Regions from separate parts of the Streptomyces sp. NPDC017095 genome, predicted to be linked through region 2. Evidence: predicted binding sites of a transcription regulator. Region 2 holds the regulator's gene; the other holds the start of a gene.
The links. Region 2 encodes HrcA, which represses chaperone genes, less so after heat shock. Its sites were predicted from a motif close to TTNGCACTCNGNNNNNCNGAGTGCNAA; they were not measured.

Region 1: groL (chaperonin GroEL) is a predicted target of HrcA. The motif match lies at 4,593-4,619, and genes of this name have one in related genera.

What each region holds. Positions count from the first base shown of each region.
Region 1 is NZ_JBIROU010000004.1:359,325-366,110, forward strand. Features, by position in the region: gene ACH4OA_RS10780 (NADH:flavin oxidoreductase) at 1-84, opposite strand, end outside; gene ACH4OA_RS10785 (nucleotide sugar dehydrogenase) at 459-1,589, shown strand; gene ACH4OA_RS10790 (glycosyltransferase) at 1,671-2,525, shown strand; gene groL (chaperonin GroEL) at 2,808-4,430, opposite strand; gene ACH4OA_RS10800 (cold-shock protein) at 4,730-4,933, opposite strand; gene ACH4OA_RS10805 (MoaD/ThiS family protein) at 5,366-5,641, opposite strand; gene thrC (threonine synthase) at 5,638-6,786, opposite strand, start outside.
Region 2 is NZ_JBIROU010000002.1:202,392-209,177, forward strand. Features, by position in the region: gene ACH4OA_RS03920 (nitronate monooxygenase) at 1-188, opposite strand, end outside; gene dnaJ (molecular chaperone DnaJ) at 264-1,400, opposite strand; gene hrcA (heat-inducible transcriptional repressor HrcA) at 1,401-2,417, opposite strand; gene ACH4OA_RS03935 (MBL fold metallo-hydrolase) at 2,577-3,299, shown strand; gene ACH4OA_RS03940 (DUF3097 domain-containing protein) at 3,367-4,176, shown strand; gene hemW (radical SAM family heme chaperone HemW) at 4,241-5,473, opposite strand; gene ACH4OA_RS03950 (SpoIIE family protein phosphatase) at 5,501-6,786, opposite strand, start outside.

The DNA.
Region 1 (6,786 bases), on a different contig from region 2:
GTTGGGCACGCTGAGTCCGTTGAGCGTGATCGGGCGGGACAGCACGCGGGCCGCGCGGGAGGCGGGAGGCGTGGTGACGGTCATGGGGGCTCCTCGCGGATAACGGGTTACCGACTGGTATGTGCGTGCGCATTGTTACACCTCCTTAAGCAATGCCGACAGCCCGGTCCGGCATTCCCGCGCCGGCCCGCGGGGCGGTGTGACACCCGCCATAGGCACAGAGACCGGCAACCGGGTGAATCACCCGCGGCCCGCCGCCGCACCGCCCGGAAGACGGAGCCATGAACTCTAAATAAAACAAAGCGACCATTACGCAACACATCGCTGGCAACGGAGGGGCCCGGGAGGCAGGCGCCGGTCCCGGCCTCGCCCGCTGGACCGGCCGGCTCGACGCGGACGACGGAACCAGCGCCGCCTCCCTGGCCGGACTCACCGTCGCCGTCGTCGGTCTCGGCTATGTGGGCCTGCCCACCGCCCTCGGCCTGCTGGACGCCGGTGCCACCGTCCTCGGCGTCGACACCAGCGAGCGCCGGCTGGCGGACATCCGCGCCGGCGACGTGGACCTGCTCCCGGCCCAGCACGCCGCCCTGGCCTGCACCCAGAACACCGGTGCCTTCCTGCTCACCACCGACGCCGGCGCCCTGCCCGGCGCCGGCGCCGTCATCGTCTGCGTGCCGGCACCGGTCACCGAGGACCACCGGCCCGACCTGCGCGCGCTGCGTGCCGCCTGTGCCACCGTGGTCGAACGGGCCGTCCCGGGCCAGCTGATCGTGCTGACCTCCACCAGCCACGCCGGCACCACCCGCGAGTTGCTGCTCGCCCCGCTCGCCGCCCGCGGTCTGACCGCCGAACAGGACGTCCTCGTCGCCTTCGCCCCTGAGCGCATCGACCCGGGCAACGCACACCACACCCCGGAGACCACCCCGCGGATCGTCGGCGGCACCGGACCGCTCAGCGCGCGGGCCGCCGCCTTCCTGCTGCGGGTCACCGCCTCGCACATCCACCAGGTGCCCGACCCGGAGACGGCCGAGATGGCCAAACTCTGGGAGAACATCTTCCGCGCGGTGAACATCGCCCTCGCCAACGAGCTGGCGGAGGCCTGCGCGCACCTCGGGCCGGCACCGGTCGAGGTCATCGAGGCCGCCGCCACCAAGCCGTACGGCTTCATGTCCTTCTACCCGGGACCCGGGGCCGGCGGTCACTGCATCCCCTGCGATCCCTACTACCTGCTCGACCGGCTGCCGCCCGGCGGACCGGCCGCGCCGGTGCTCGGCGCCGCCATGAGCGCCCTGCGCGAGCGGCCCGCGCGGATCGCCGCCCAGGCCGCCGCCCGGCTGCGCGCCGACGGCGCCCGGCTCGACGGCGCCCGCGTCCTGGTCCTCGGCGCGGCCTACAAGCCGGGGGTGTCCGACGTACGGGAGCCCGGCGCTGCGGCTGCTCGGGCTGCTCGCCGAGCGGGGTGCCGACGCGCACTACAGCGACTGCCACGTGCCCCGCCTCACCGTGGGCGGCCGCCGGCTCACGTCCGTGGCCGACCCGCACCGGCTCCACTGGGACCTGGTGATCGTGCACACCGCGCACCCCGGTGACGACCTCGGCTGGCTGGACGCGGTGCCGCGGGTACTGGACACCCGGCACCGCATCCGTCCCGCCGGCCCCGTCCCGGTCCGGTGAGCGCCGCACCCGGCACCCTGGCGACGGTGCCCGCCCCGGCCGGCTCCGCCCCGCGCCACCGGCTGCGCGCCCGCCTGGGCGGTGCCCTGCACAGGATGGACCCGCGCGGGCGCGCCGGACTCGTCCGGCTGCTCGGGCTGGTCGCGCTGCTGCTGCTGATCGCCCGGCGCTCGGTCCGGCTGCCGTACGCGCCGAGCCTGCTCACCTGCTACGGGCTGGCGGTGCTGACCGGCACCGCGGGCCTGCTCCACCTCGCCTACACCCAGTACGACGACCCCGCGGTGCGCACCCTGCGCCGCCGGGCGCGCGGCCACGAGACGTTTCCGGCGCTGCCCGAGCGGTCGAAGGTCAGCTTCCTGCTCGCCGTCAAGGACGAGGCCGGCAACGTCGAGGCGTGCGTCCGCTCGATGGCCGCCTCGGACTACCCCGGCCTCCAGATCATCGTGGTCGACGACGGCTCCCGGGACGGCACCGGCGAGATCCTCGACGGCCTCGCGGACGAACTCGGCGTCACCGTCGTCCGGCTGGACCGCAACATCGGCAAGAAGGCCGCCCTGGTACGCGCCTGCGCCCTGGCCGACGGCGACGTCCTGGTGTTCACCGACTCCGAAGGGCACGTATGTGCCGGCCGTCCACCTGCCCCTGGCCACGGCGGGCTGGGACACCTACCGGGTGACCGCCACCGTGGGCCGGCTGAGCGGGACCGGGACGAGCGCGTCGGTGCGGACCGGGTACGGCAGCCTGGTGCCCGTCACCGTCACGGTCTCGGAGACCGGGCTGCGGGTGGCCGAGCGGCGGGGCTCCGCGCGTCACGGTCCGCAAGCTGGTCCCGGCGGCCAGGCACCGGCTGAGCCTGGAGGTCTCGCCCGGCGGGGTCCGGATCACCGTGGACGGCGGCGCCCCGCTGGTGGCCCGGGCCATGGCAGACCCCGATCCCGCGCGCACCGGCGGCGGTCCGGCGCTGGCCGTGCGCGACGAGGCGAGGGACACGGCCTGGCCGCGGTTCACCTCCCTGCGCATCGCTCCCTGAGCGGCGCGGGCGCAGCGGGCACAACGGCCGAGGGCGGCACCTCCTGTCGGAACAGGAGGTGCCGCCCTCGGTTCGTACAGACGACGATCAGCGCTCAGGCCGATCAGAAGTCCATGTCACCGCCCGGCATGCCGCCGCCGGCCGGCGCGGCGGCCTTCTCCGGCTTGTCGGCGATGACGGCCTCGGTGGTGAGGAACAGCGCGGCGATGGAGGCGGCGTTCTGCAGCGCGGAACGGGTCACCTTCGCCGGGTCGATGATGCCCTCGGCGACCAGGTCGACGTACTCGCCGGTCGCGGCGTTCAGGCCGTGGCCCGGGGTCAGGTTGCGCACCTTCTCCACCACGACACCGCCCTCGAGGCCGGCGTTGACGGCGATCTGCTTCAGCGGGGCCTCCAGGGCGACGCGCACGGCGTTGGCACCGGTCGCCTCGTCACCCTCCAGCTCCAGCTTCTCGAAGACCTGGGAGGCCTGCAGCAGGGCCACGCCACCACCGGCGACGATGCCCTCCTCGACGGCGGCCTTCGCGTTGCGGACGGCGTCCTCGATGCGGTGCTTGCGCTCCTTGAGCTCCACCTCGGTGGCGGCACCGGCCTTGATGACCGCGACACCGCCGGCCAGCTTCGCCAGGCGCTCCTGCAGCTTCTCGCGGTCGTAGTCGGAGTCGCTGTTCTCGATCTCGGCGCGGATCTGGTTGACCCGGCCGTTGACCTGCTCGGAGGAGCCGGCACCGTCGACGATGGTGGTCTCGTCCTTGGTGATGACGACCTTGCGGGCGCGGCCCAGGAGGTCCAGGGTCGCGTTCTCCAGCTTGAGGCCGACCTCCTCGGAGATGACCTCGCCGCCCGTGAGGATGGCGATGTCGCCGAGCATGGCCTTGCGGCGGTCGCCGAAGCCCGGGGCCTTGACGGCGACGGACTTGAAGGTGCCGCGGATCTTGTTGACGACCAGGGTCGACAGGGCCTCGCCCTCGACGTCCTCGGCGATGATCAGCAGCGGCTTGCCCGACTGCATGACCTTCTCCAGCAGCGGGAGCAGGTCCTTGACCGAGGAGATCTTGGAGTTGGCGATGAGGATGTACGGGTCCTCGAGCACCGCCTCCATGCGCTCCATGTCGGTGGCGAAGTAGGCGGAGATGTAACCCTTGTCGAAGCGCATGCCCTCGGTGAGCTCGAGCTCCAGGCCGAAGGTGTTGCTCTCCTCGACGGTGATGACGCCTTCCTTGCCGACCTTGTCCATGGCCTCGGCGATCAGCTCGCCGATCTGGGTGTCGGCGGCGGAGATGGAGGCCGTGGAGGCGATCTGCTCCTTGGTCTCGACGTCCTTCGCCTGCTCCAGCAGGGCGGCGGAGACGGCCTCGACGGCCTTCTCGATACCGCGCTTCAGGGCCATCGGGTTGGCGCCGGCGGCTACGTTGCGCAGGCCCTCCTTGACCAGGGCCTGGGCGAGCACGGTCGCCGTGGTCGTACCGTCGCCGGCGACGTCGTCCGTCTTCTTGGCGACTTCCTTGACCAGCTCGGCGCCGATCTTCTCGTACGGGTCCTCGAGCTCGATCTCCTTGGCGATGGAGACACCATCGTTGGTGATCGTGGGCGCGCCCCACTTCTTCTCGAGGACGACGTTGCGGCCCTTGGGGCCGAGCGTCACCTTCACGGCGTCCGCGAGCTGGTTCATGCCGCGCTCGAGGCCGCGCCGCGCCTCCTCGTCGAACGCGATGATCTTGGCCATGTGAAGTGGTCCCTCCAGGACTGGGGGTGATTCCTTCGGACCGCGCCCGCGCCCGCGACGGACGGCTCGCCGGCCGTGTGGTTCCTTGCCCCACCTGACCCGCGGGCCTCACCGACCCGGTCCTTCGCTGTCACTCTCACCTTCAGAGTGCTAACGCAATGATTAGCACTCGGCATGCCCGAGTGCAAGCGCCTGGGCCGGTACGGGGGCGCCGTCAGCCCCCGGCGAACACGCCGGGCCCGGGCATGGCGAAGGGCCCGCACCCTCTGCGAGGTGCGGGCCCTTCACGCGAGAAATGTTCAGGCGGTGACGCGAACCATATCGGCCTGCGGACCCTTCTGGCCCTGCGAGATCTCGAACTCGACCCGCTGACCCTCTTCCAGGGTGCGGTAGCCGTCCATCTGGATCGCGCTGTAGTGGACGAATACGTCCGCACCACCGTCGACCGCGATGAAGCCGTACCCCTTCTCCGCGTTGAACCACTTGACGGTGCCCTGAGCCATGCCTAACTCCCCTATTACTGGCCCTTGCACAGATCCACACTTCGCGGACCCGGGTCAGACCTCACCCCCCAACCGGTCTGGGGGCGTGCGCCGGAACGCGTCGACCGCGGCTGAATGTATCTGTCCAACTGCCGTCTGCAACAGGTCAATCGGACGAGAAATCTGGACGCGAGGGGTCCGGAATGTGGCGAGAATTCACCTGACTTCAGGGCAAGTCGGGCCCCATGAAAGCCACAAAAGCCGCAAAGAACCTGCACACTTTGGCTACTTCTTGTCGGGCAGGCGGCATGAATCCAGGGCCCGCGGCGCGACGGCCGCGACCGTGTTCCCCAACTCTACCGCGCTCAATCACACAGAATTGCCCCCTCCGTTTCTCTTACGGAGGGGGCAATCCGATGAACGCTCGGTTACCGCGGTGACCGGGGGCGACGATCAGCCGCCGGCGACCGCCGGGATGATCGAGACGCCGGCGCCGTCGGGGGTCGCCGTGTCCAGGCCCTGCTCGAACCGCACGTCGTCGTCGTCGACGTACACGTTGACGAACCGGCGCAGCTTGCCCTGGTCGTCCAGGACCCGGGCGGCGATCCCGGTGTGGTTCTTCTCCAGGTCGGCGATGACCTCGCCGAGCGTCCCGCCCTCGGCGGCGACCTCGGCCCGGCCGCCGGTGTAGGTGCGCAGGATGGTGGGGATGCGAACGGTCACGCTCATGCGAGGCCAGCCTCTCGGAAGGAGTCCAGGGTCGGGCGGATGGTGGCGGTCAGACCGGTGCCGGCCACCGCGTCCAGGGTCTTCAGGCCGTCGCCGGTGTTCAGGACGACCGTGGTCTTCGCCGGGTCCAGCAGGCCGTCCTCGAGCAGCTTGCGGGCGACGCCGACGGTGACCCCGCCCGCCGTCTCCGCGAAGATCCCCTCGGTGCGGGCGAGCAGCCTGATCGCGTCCACGACCTGCTCGTCCGTCACGTCCTCCACGGCACCGCCGGTGCGGCGCGCGATGTCCAGGACGTACGGCCCGTCGGCCGGGTTGCCGATCGCCAGGGACTTGGCGATGGTGTCCGGCTTCTGCGGGCGGACCACGTCGTGGCCGGCCTTGAAGGCGGTGGACACCGGCGAGCAGCCCGCGGCCTGGGCGCCGAAGATCTTGTACGGCCGGTCCTCGACCAGGCCCAGCCTGATCAGCTCCTGGAGCCCCTTGTCGACCTTCGTCAGCTGGGAGCCGGAGGCGATCGGGATCACGAGCTGGTCGGGCAGCCGCCAGCCGAGCTGCTCGCAGATCTCGTACGCCAGGGTCTTGGAGCCCTCCGCGTAGTACGGCCGCAGGTTGACGTTGACGAAGCCCCAGCCCTCGCCGGCCGGGTCGCCGATCAGCTCGGAACAGAAGCGGTTGACGTCGTCGTAGTTGCCCTCGATGCCGACGAGGTCACCGCCGTAGACCGCGGCCATGACGATCTTGGCCTGCTCCAGGTCGTGCGGGATGAACACACAGGAGCGCAGACCGGCCCGGGCGGCGGCGGCGCCGACGGCGCCGGCCAGGTTGCCGGTGGAGGAGCAGGAGAGCGTGGTGAAGCCGAAGGCGCGGGCGGCCTCCAGGGCCTGGGCGACGACCCGGTCCTTGAAGGAGTGGGTCGGGTTGCCGGAGTCGTCCTTGATGTACAGGCCGCCGGTCACGCCCAGTTCGCGGGCCAGGTTGTCGGCCTTGACCAGCCGGGTCCAGCCCGGGTTGAGGTTGGGCTTGCCGGCCACGTCCGCCGGGACCGGCAGCAGCGGCGCGTACCGCCAGATGCTGGCGGGGCCGGCCTCGATGCGGCGCCGCAGTTCCTCGGTGTCGTAGGCGGAGAAGTCGTAGGCGATCTCCAG
Region 2 (6,786 bases):
CGGCCGGTCAGCCCGCGCAGCTGCTTGATCTCCTGGTACATCCCGTCGGCGGTCTTGTATCCGGCGGCGAGGAAGCCGAGGCCCCCGGCCTCACAGACGGCGGCGGCGAGCCGCGGGACGGAGACACCGCCCGCCATGGGGGCCTGCACGATCGGGAGGGGGAACAGACCGGTCAGCGCGGAGGACATGACCGCATGGTGTCACGTCCGTCGAACAAGTCCGAATCGGGGCGGCCCTCGGCCGGCGCCGGGGGCCGCCGCGTCTCAGCGTCCGTTGAACGCGTCCTTCAGCCGGGAGAACAGGCCCTGCTGACCGGGCTGGAACTGGCCCTGGGGCCGCTCCTCGCCGCGCAGCTTGGACAGCTCCCGCAGCAGGCGCTCCTGTTCCGGGTCCAGCTTGGTCGGCGTCTGCACCTCGACGTGCACGATCAGGTCGCCCCGGCCGCCGCCGCGCAGGTGCGTGACCCCGCGGTCGTGCAGCGGGATCGACTGGCCGGACTGGGTGCCGGGCCGGATGTCGACCTCGTCCATGCCGTCCAGGGTCTCCAGCGGGACCTTGGTGCCGAGCGCCGCGGCCGTCATCGGGAGGGTGACCGTGCAGTGCAGGTCGTCGCCGCGCCGCTGGAAGGTGGAGTGCGGCAGCTCGTGGATCTCGACGTACAGGTCACCGGCCGGGCCGCCGCCGGGGCCGACCTCGCCCTCGCCGGCGAGCTGGATCCGCGTGCCGTTGTCGACGCCGGCCGGGATCTTCACGGTCAGCGTGCGGCGGGAGCGGACCCGGCCGTCGCCGGCGCACTCCGGGCACGGGGTCGGCACGACCGTGCCGAAGCCCTGGCACTGCGGGCAGGGCCGGGAGGTCATGACCTGGCCCAGGAAGGACCGGGTGACCTGGGAGACCTCGCCCCGGCCGCGGCACATGTCACACGTCTGCGCGGACGTGCCCGGGGCCGCGCCCTCGCCGTTGCAGGTGTTGCAGACGACGGCGGTGTCGACCTGGATGTCTTTGGTCGTCCCGAAGGCCGCCTCGTCCAGCTCGACCTCGATCCGGATCATCGCGTCCTGGCCGCGCCGGGTGCGCGAGCGCGGCCCGCGCTGCGACGCCGTGCCGAAGAACGCGTCCATGATGTCGGAGAAGTTGCCGAAGCCGCCGGCCCCGAAGCCGCCCGCGCCGGCCCCGCCGGACTGCGAGAGCGGGTCGCCGCCGAGGTCGTAGACCTGCTTCTTCTGCGGGTCCGACAGCACCTCGTAAGCGGCGTTGATCTCCTTGAACCGCTCCTGGGTCTTCGGATCCGGGTTGACGTCCGGGTGCAGCTCGCGCGCGAGCCTCCGGAACGCCTTCTTGATCTCATCCTGCGACGCGTCGCGGCGCACGCCGAGAACGGCGTAGTAGTCCGTGGCCACTTACGACTCCGCCAGGATCTGTCCGACGTACCGTGCCACTGCGCGTACCGCTCCCATCGTTCCCGGGTAGTCCATGCGGGTCGGTCCGACCACGCCGAGCTTGGCAACCGCCTCGCCGCCCGAACCGTAGCCGACCGACACGACGGAGGTGGAGTTGAGTCCCTCGTGGGCGTTCTCGTGGCCGATGCGCACGGTCACGCCCGGGTCCTTGGCCTCGCCGAGCAGCTTGAGGAGCACGACCTGCTCCTCCAGCGCCTCCAGCACCGGCCGGATCGTGAGGGGGAAATCGTGCCCGAAGCGGGTCAGGTTGGCGGTGCCGCCGATCATGAGCCGCTCCTCGTTCTCCTCGACCAGTGTCTCCAGCAGAGTGGAGAGCACCGTGGAGACCGTACCGCGGTCCTCGGGATCGAAGGCCTCCGGCAGGTCCTCGACCAGCTTGGGCACATCGGCGAACCGGCGGCCCGCGACCCTGCTGTTCAGCCGCGCCCGCAGATCCGCCAGCGAGCCCTCGCCGAACGGCGCCGGGCAGTCGACCATACGCTGCTCGACCCGGCCGGTGTCCGTGATCAGCACGAGCATCACCCGGGCGGGAGCCAGCGAGAGCAGCTCCACATGCCGGACCGTGGACCGGGTCAGCGAGGGGTACTGCACGACGGCGACCTGCCGGGTGAGCTGCGCGAGCAGCCGCACCGTCCGGGCCACGACGTCGTCGAGGTCGACGGCGCCCTCCAGGAAGTTCTGGATCGCCCGCCGCTCGGGCGCGGTCATCGGCTTGACGCCCGCCAGCTTGTCCACGAACAGCCGGTAGCCCTTGTCGGTGGGGATGCGCCCCGCGCTGGTGTGCGGCTGCGCGATGTACCCCTCGTCCTCCAGGGCCGCCATGTCGTTGCGGACGGTGGCCGGGGAGACGCCGAGGCTGTGCCGCTCGGTGAGCGCCTTGGAACCGACCGGCTCCTCGGTGCCCACGTAGTCCTGGACGATGGCGCGCAGCACCTGAAGCCTGCGTTCACTCAGCATGCGCGCACCTCCAGCACGTCGTCCCCTCGTCCGTTCGGGTCGTCCGCCTGGCACTCCTCCCACGTGAGTGCCAGCATCCCCGGCCCAGTGTACGGCTGTCGGGTACACACTGGGCAAGGTCGGGCCGCCGTACCGGTTCCTACCGCTAGCGTCGCCGGTATGACCGTGACTTGGGAAGAGCTGGGCTGGGAACGGCTGGCCCCCGGGGTGGGCCGGTGCAGGCTCCCCGGGTGGGACTGCACGGCGGGGCTGGTCCTGGGCGCGGGGACGGCGCTGCTCGTGGACGCGGGTTCCAGCCTCGCGGAGGGGGCCCGGCTGCGCGCGCTGGCCGAGGAACTGGCAGGCGGCCGTGTGACCCATCTCGCGTTCACCCACCCCCACTTCGACCACGTCTTCGGCGCCGCCGCGTTCGCCGGGGCGCAGGTGTACGGCGCGGTGGGCCTGGACGCCGTGTTCGCCCACGAGCGCGCGGGGCTGCGCCTGGACGCGGTGCGCAACGGCCTGCCGGTGGCGGACGCGGACGAGGCGGTGGACACGCTGGTGCCGCCCGGCCACCTGGTCTCCGGGGAGTGGACCCTCGACCTCGGCGGCGGCCGCCAGGCGTTGCTGGCCAACGTGGGCCCGGGGCACACGGCGCACGACCTCGTGGTGCTGGTGCCGGGCGATCCGGAGGTGGTGTTCTGCGGCGACCTGGTGGAGGAGTCCGGCACGCCGCAGGCCGGTCCCGACGCGGTCCCGGCCCGCTGGCCGGCCGCCCTGGACCGGCTGGTGGCGCTGGGCGGCGAGGACGCGCTGTACGTGCCCGGTCACGGAGCGGTGGTGGACGCGGCGTTCGTGCGGCGCCAGCGCGAGGAGCTGGCGGCGCGTTTCGGCGTGACCTGAGCGGCACCCGGCGCCGGTCCCGGCGTGTCGTGCGCGTCGGCACGCGGCTTCTCCTATCGTCATCCGAATGCGCCAGTACTCCGCCGACCTGACCCCGCCGTGGAAGAAGCCCGCACCGGTGCCGGAGGTGCCGGCCGAGGCGGGGCTGGTGGTGGAGGAGGCCGGCACCGGGTTCTGCGGGGCGGTGATCGGCTGCGAGGCGGGCGCGGTGACCCTGGAGGACCGCTTCGGCAAGCACCGGGTGTTCCCGCTCGCGCCGGGCGGGTTCCTGCTGGAGGGCAGGACGGTGACGCTGGTCCGGCCGGCCCCGGGCGCGGCGCGGCCGGCCCGTACGGCCTCCGGTTCGGTCGCCGTCCCGCAGGCCCGCGCGCGCGTGGCCCGCGCCGGGCGGATCTACGTGGAGGGCCGGCACGACGCCGAGCTGGTCGAGAAGGTGTGGGGCGACGACCTGCGCGTCGAGGGCGTGGTCGTGGAGTACCTGGAGGGCGTGGACGACCTGCCGGCGATCGTGGAGTCCTTCGCCCCGGGTCCCGGCGCCCGGCTGGGCGTCCTCGTGGACCACCTGGTGCCGGGCACCAAGGAGTGGCGGATCGCCGAGTCGGTGACCAGCGCCCACGCGCTGGTCGTCGGGCACCCGTACATCGACGTCTGGCAGGCGGTGAAACCGGCCTCGCTGGGCATCCCGGCCTGGCCGGCGGTGCCGAAGGGGCAGGACTGGAAGACCGGGGTGTGCCGGGCGCTGGGCTGGCCCGCGGAGAACACCGGCGCGGTCTGGCAGGCGATCCTGAAGCGGGTGACCTCCTACAAGGACCTGGAGCCGGAGCTGCTGGGCCGCGTGGAGGAGCTGATCGACTTCGTCACGGGCGGCGGGGCCTGACGTCCGGACGGGTGCCGGGCCCTGCGGGGTCCGGCACGCGTCCGGGGTTCACCCGCCGGGGTGATCAGTCCACCAGGTCCCGCACCACCGCGTCCGCCAGCAGCCGGCCGCGCAGCGTGAGGACGGCCCGTCCCTCGTCGTACGGGCCCCGCTGGAGCAGTCCGTCGGCCAGCGCGCGCCGGGACGCCGCGAGGCCGTCCGCCCGCAGCAGGGACAGCGGCACGCCCTCGCGCAGCCGCAGCTCCAGCAGGACGCGTTCCACCCGCCGGTCCTCCTCGGACAGCAGTTCCCGGCCGGCGCCCGGGGAGCGGCCGGCGGCGAGGGCCGCCGCGTACGCCCCCGGGTGCTTGACGTTCCACCAGCGCACACCGCCCATGTGCGAGTGCGCCCCGGGGCCCGCGCCCCACCAGTCGGCGCCCCGCCAGTACAGCTCGTTGTGCAGGCAGCGGCCCGCCTCGGAGGTGGCCCAGTTCGAGACCTCGTACCACGCGAAGCCCGCCCGGGACAGCGTCTCCTCGGCGATCAGGTAGCGGTCGGCGTGCGCGTCGTCGTCGGTCATCGGGATCTCGCCCCGGCGGATGCGACGGGCGAGCCCGGTGCCCTCCTCCACGATGAGCGCGTAGGCGCTGACGTGGTCGGGGCCGGCGCCGATCGCCGCGTCCAGGGAGGCCCGCCAGTCGTCGTCGCTCTCCCCCGGTGTGCCGTAGATCAGGTCCAGGTTGACGTGGTCGAAGCCGGCCGCGCGCGCCTCCGCCACGCACGCCTCGGGCCGGCCGGGCGTGTGCGTGCGGTCCAGGACGTCCAGGACGTGCCGCTTGGCGCTCTGCATGCCGAAGGAGATCCGGTTGAAGCCGCCCTCCCGCAGCGTGGCGAGGTACGCGGGGTCCACCGACTCCGGGTTCGCCTCGGTGGTGATCTCCGCGTCCGGGGCGAGCCCGAACTCCGCGCGGACCGCGTCCAGCATCCGTACGAGGTCACCGGCGGCCAGCAGCGTGGGCGTGCCGCCGCCGACGAAGACCGTGCGGACCGGGCGCGGGTCGTCGCCCAGCACCTTCCGCGCCAGCCGGACCTCGTCGGCGAGGGTGTCCGCGTAGTTGTCCCGGGAGGCGAGCACCCCGCCCGTGCCGCGCAGCTCGGTGGCGGTGTAGGTGTTGAAGTCGCAGTAGCCGCAGCGGGTCGCGCAGTACGGCACGTGCAGGTAGAAGCCGAGCGGGCGGGCGGCGGCCCCGGCGAGCGCGTACGCGGGCAGCGCGCCGTCGGCGGGGACGGGCTCGCCGTCGGGGAGTGCGGAAGGCATGCCCTCCATTGTCCAGCACCGCGGGCGTCACTCCGCCTGGAGCACCAGCAGGGCGAGATCGTCCTCGGGCAGACCGCCGCCGAAGTCGTGCACCAGACGGCTGATCCGTTCCGCGATCCGCTCGGCGCTGAGCCCGGCGCAGCCGGCCAGGGCGTGCGCGAGGCCGTCGCCGTCGTCGAACTGGCGGGAGCCGGAGCGCCGCTCGGTCACGCCGTCGGTGACGCACAGCAGGCTGTCGCCGGACCGCAGCTCCAGCGTCTCGCTGGTGTACGTCTCGTCCTCCACGACGCCGAGGAGGGTCTGCGGGCGGGCCGCGGTGCGCACGCTCCCGTCCGGGCCGAGGACCAGCGGCAGCGGGTGGCCGGCGGAGGCGAGGGTGCAGCGGACGCCGCCGTCGTGCGGGGTCAGCTCGCCGTAGAGCAGGGACAGGAAGCGGGTCTGCGGGCCGTCCCCGAAGGCCGGCCGGCCGCCGGCGGTGACCAGGGCGCGGGCGGCGGCGTCGGCGGCCTCCGTGGCGTCGTCCAGCAGGAGCTGGTTGAGGCGGTCCAGGACGTCCGCGACGCCGTACCCCTCGCGGGCCAGCAGGCGCAGCCAGGGGCGGGCCAGGCCGATCACGACGGCCGCCTCCGGGCCCTTGCCCTGGACGTCGCCCACGGCGAAGCACCAGCGTCCGTCGCCCGCCGGGAACAGGTCGTAGAAGTCGCCGCTGGGGCCGCCCTTGTCGCAGGGCTCGTAGACGAGCGCGCTGCTCACGCCGGGGATCTCGGCGACCGCGCCGGGCAGCAGGCCGCGCTGCAGGACGGCGCTGATGGTGGCCTGGCGGGCGTACTGGCGGGCCGCGCCGATGGCGAGGGCGACCCGCCGGCTGAGGTCCTCCACCAGGCCGGTGATCTCCTCGGGGAAGCCCGCGGGTCCGCACCGGCCGATGACCAGCGTGCCGAGCGGCCGGCCGCCCGCGACCAGCCGGTACGACAGCGCCGTGCCCTGGGCGCCGTGCGGGCCGAGCGCGTGGCCGGGCCAGGGGTAGGGCTCGGGACCGGAGCGCGCTCCGTCCGGCGGGCACGGCGGCTCCTTCTCCAGGGCGCACCGCAGTTCCTCGATGCGGGCCTCGCTGGCGTGCCAGACCCGGGCGGGGCCGTCGCGGACGCCGCCGCGCACGGACGCCTCGTCCTCCAGCCAGACCGCGCACCAGTCGGCGAGCCGGGGCACGATGAGCTGGCCGGTGAGCGCGGCGACCAGGTTCTCGTCGAGCTGTCCGGCGAGCAGGTCGGAGGCCTCGGCGAGGAAGGACAGGGCGCCCCGGCCGAGCCAGT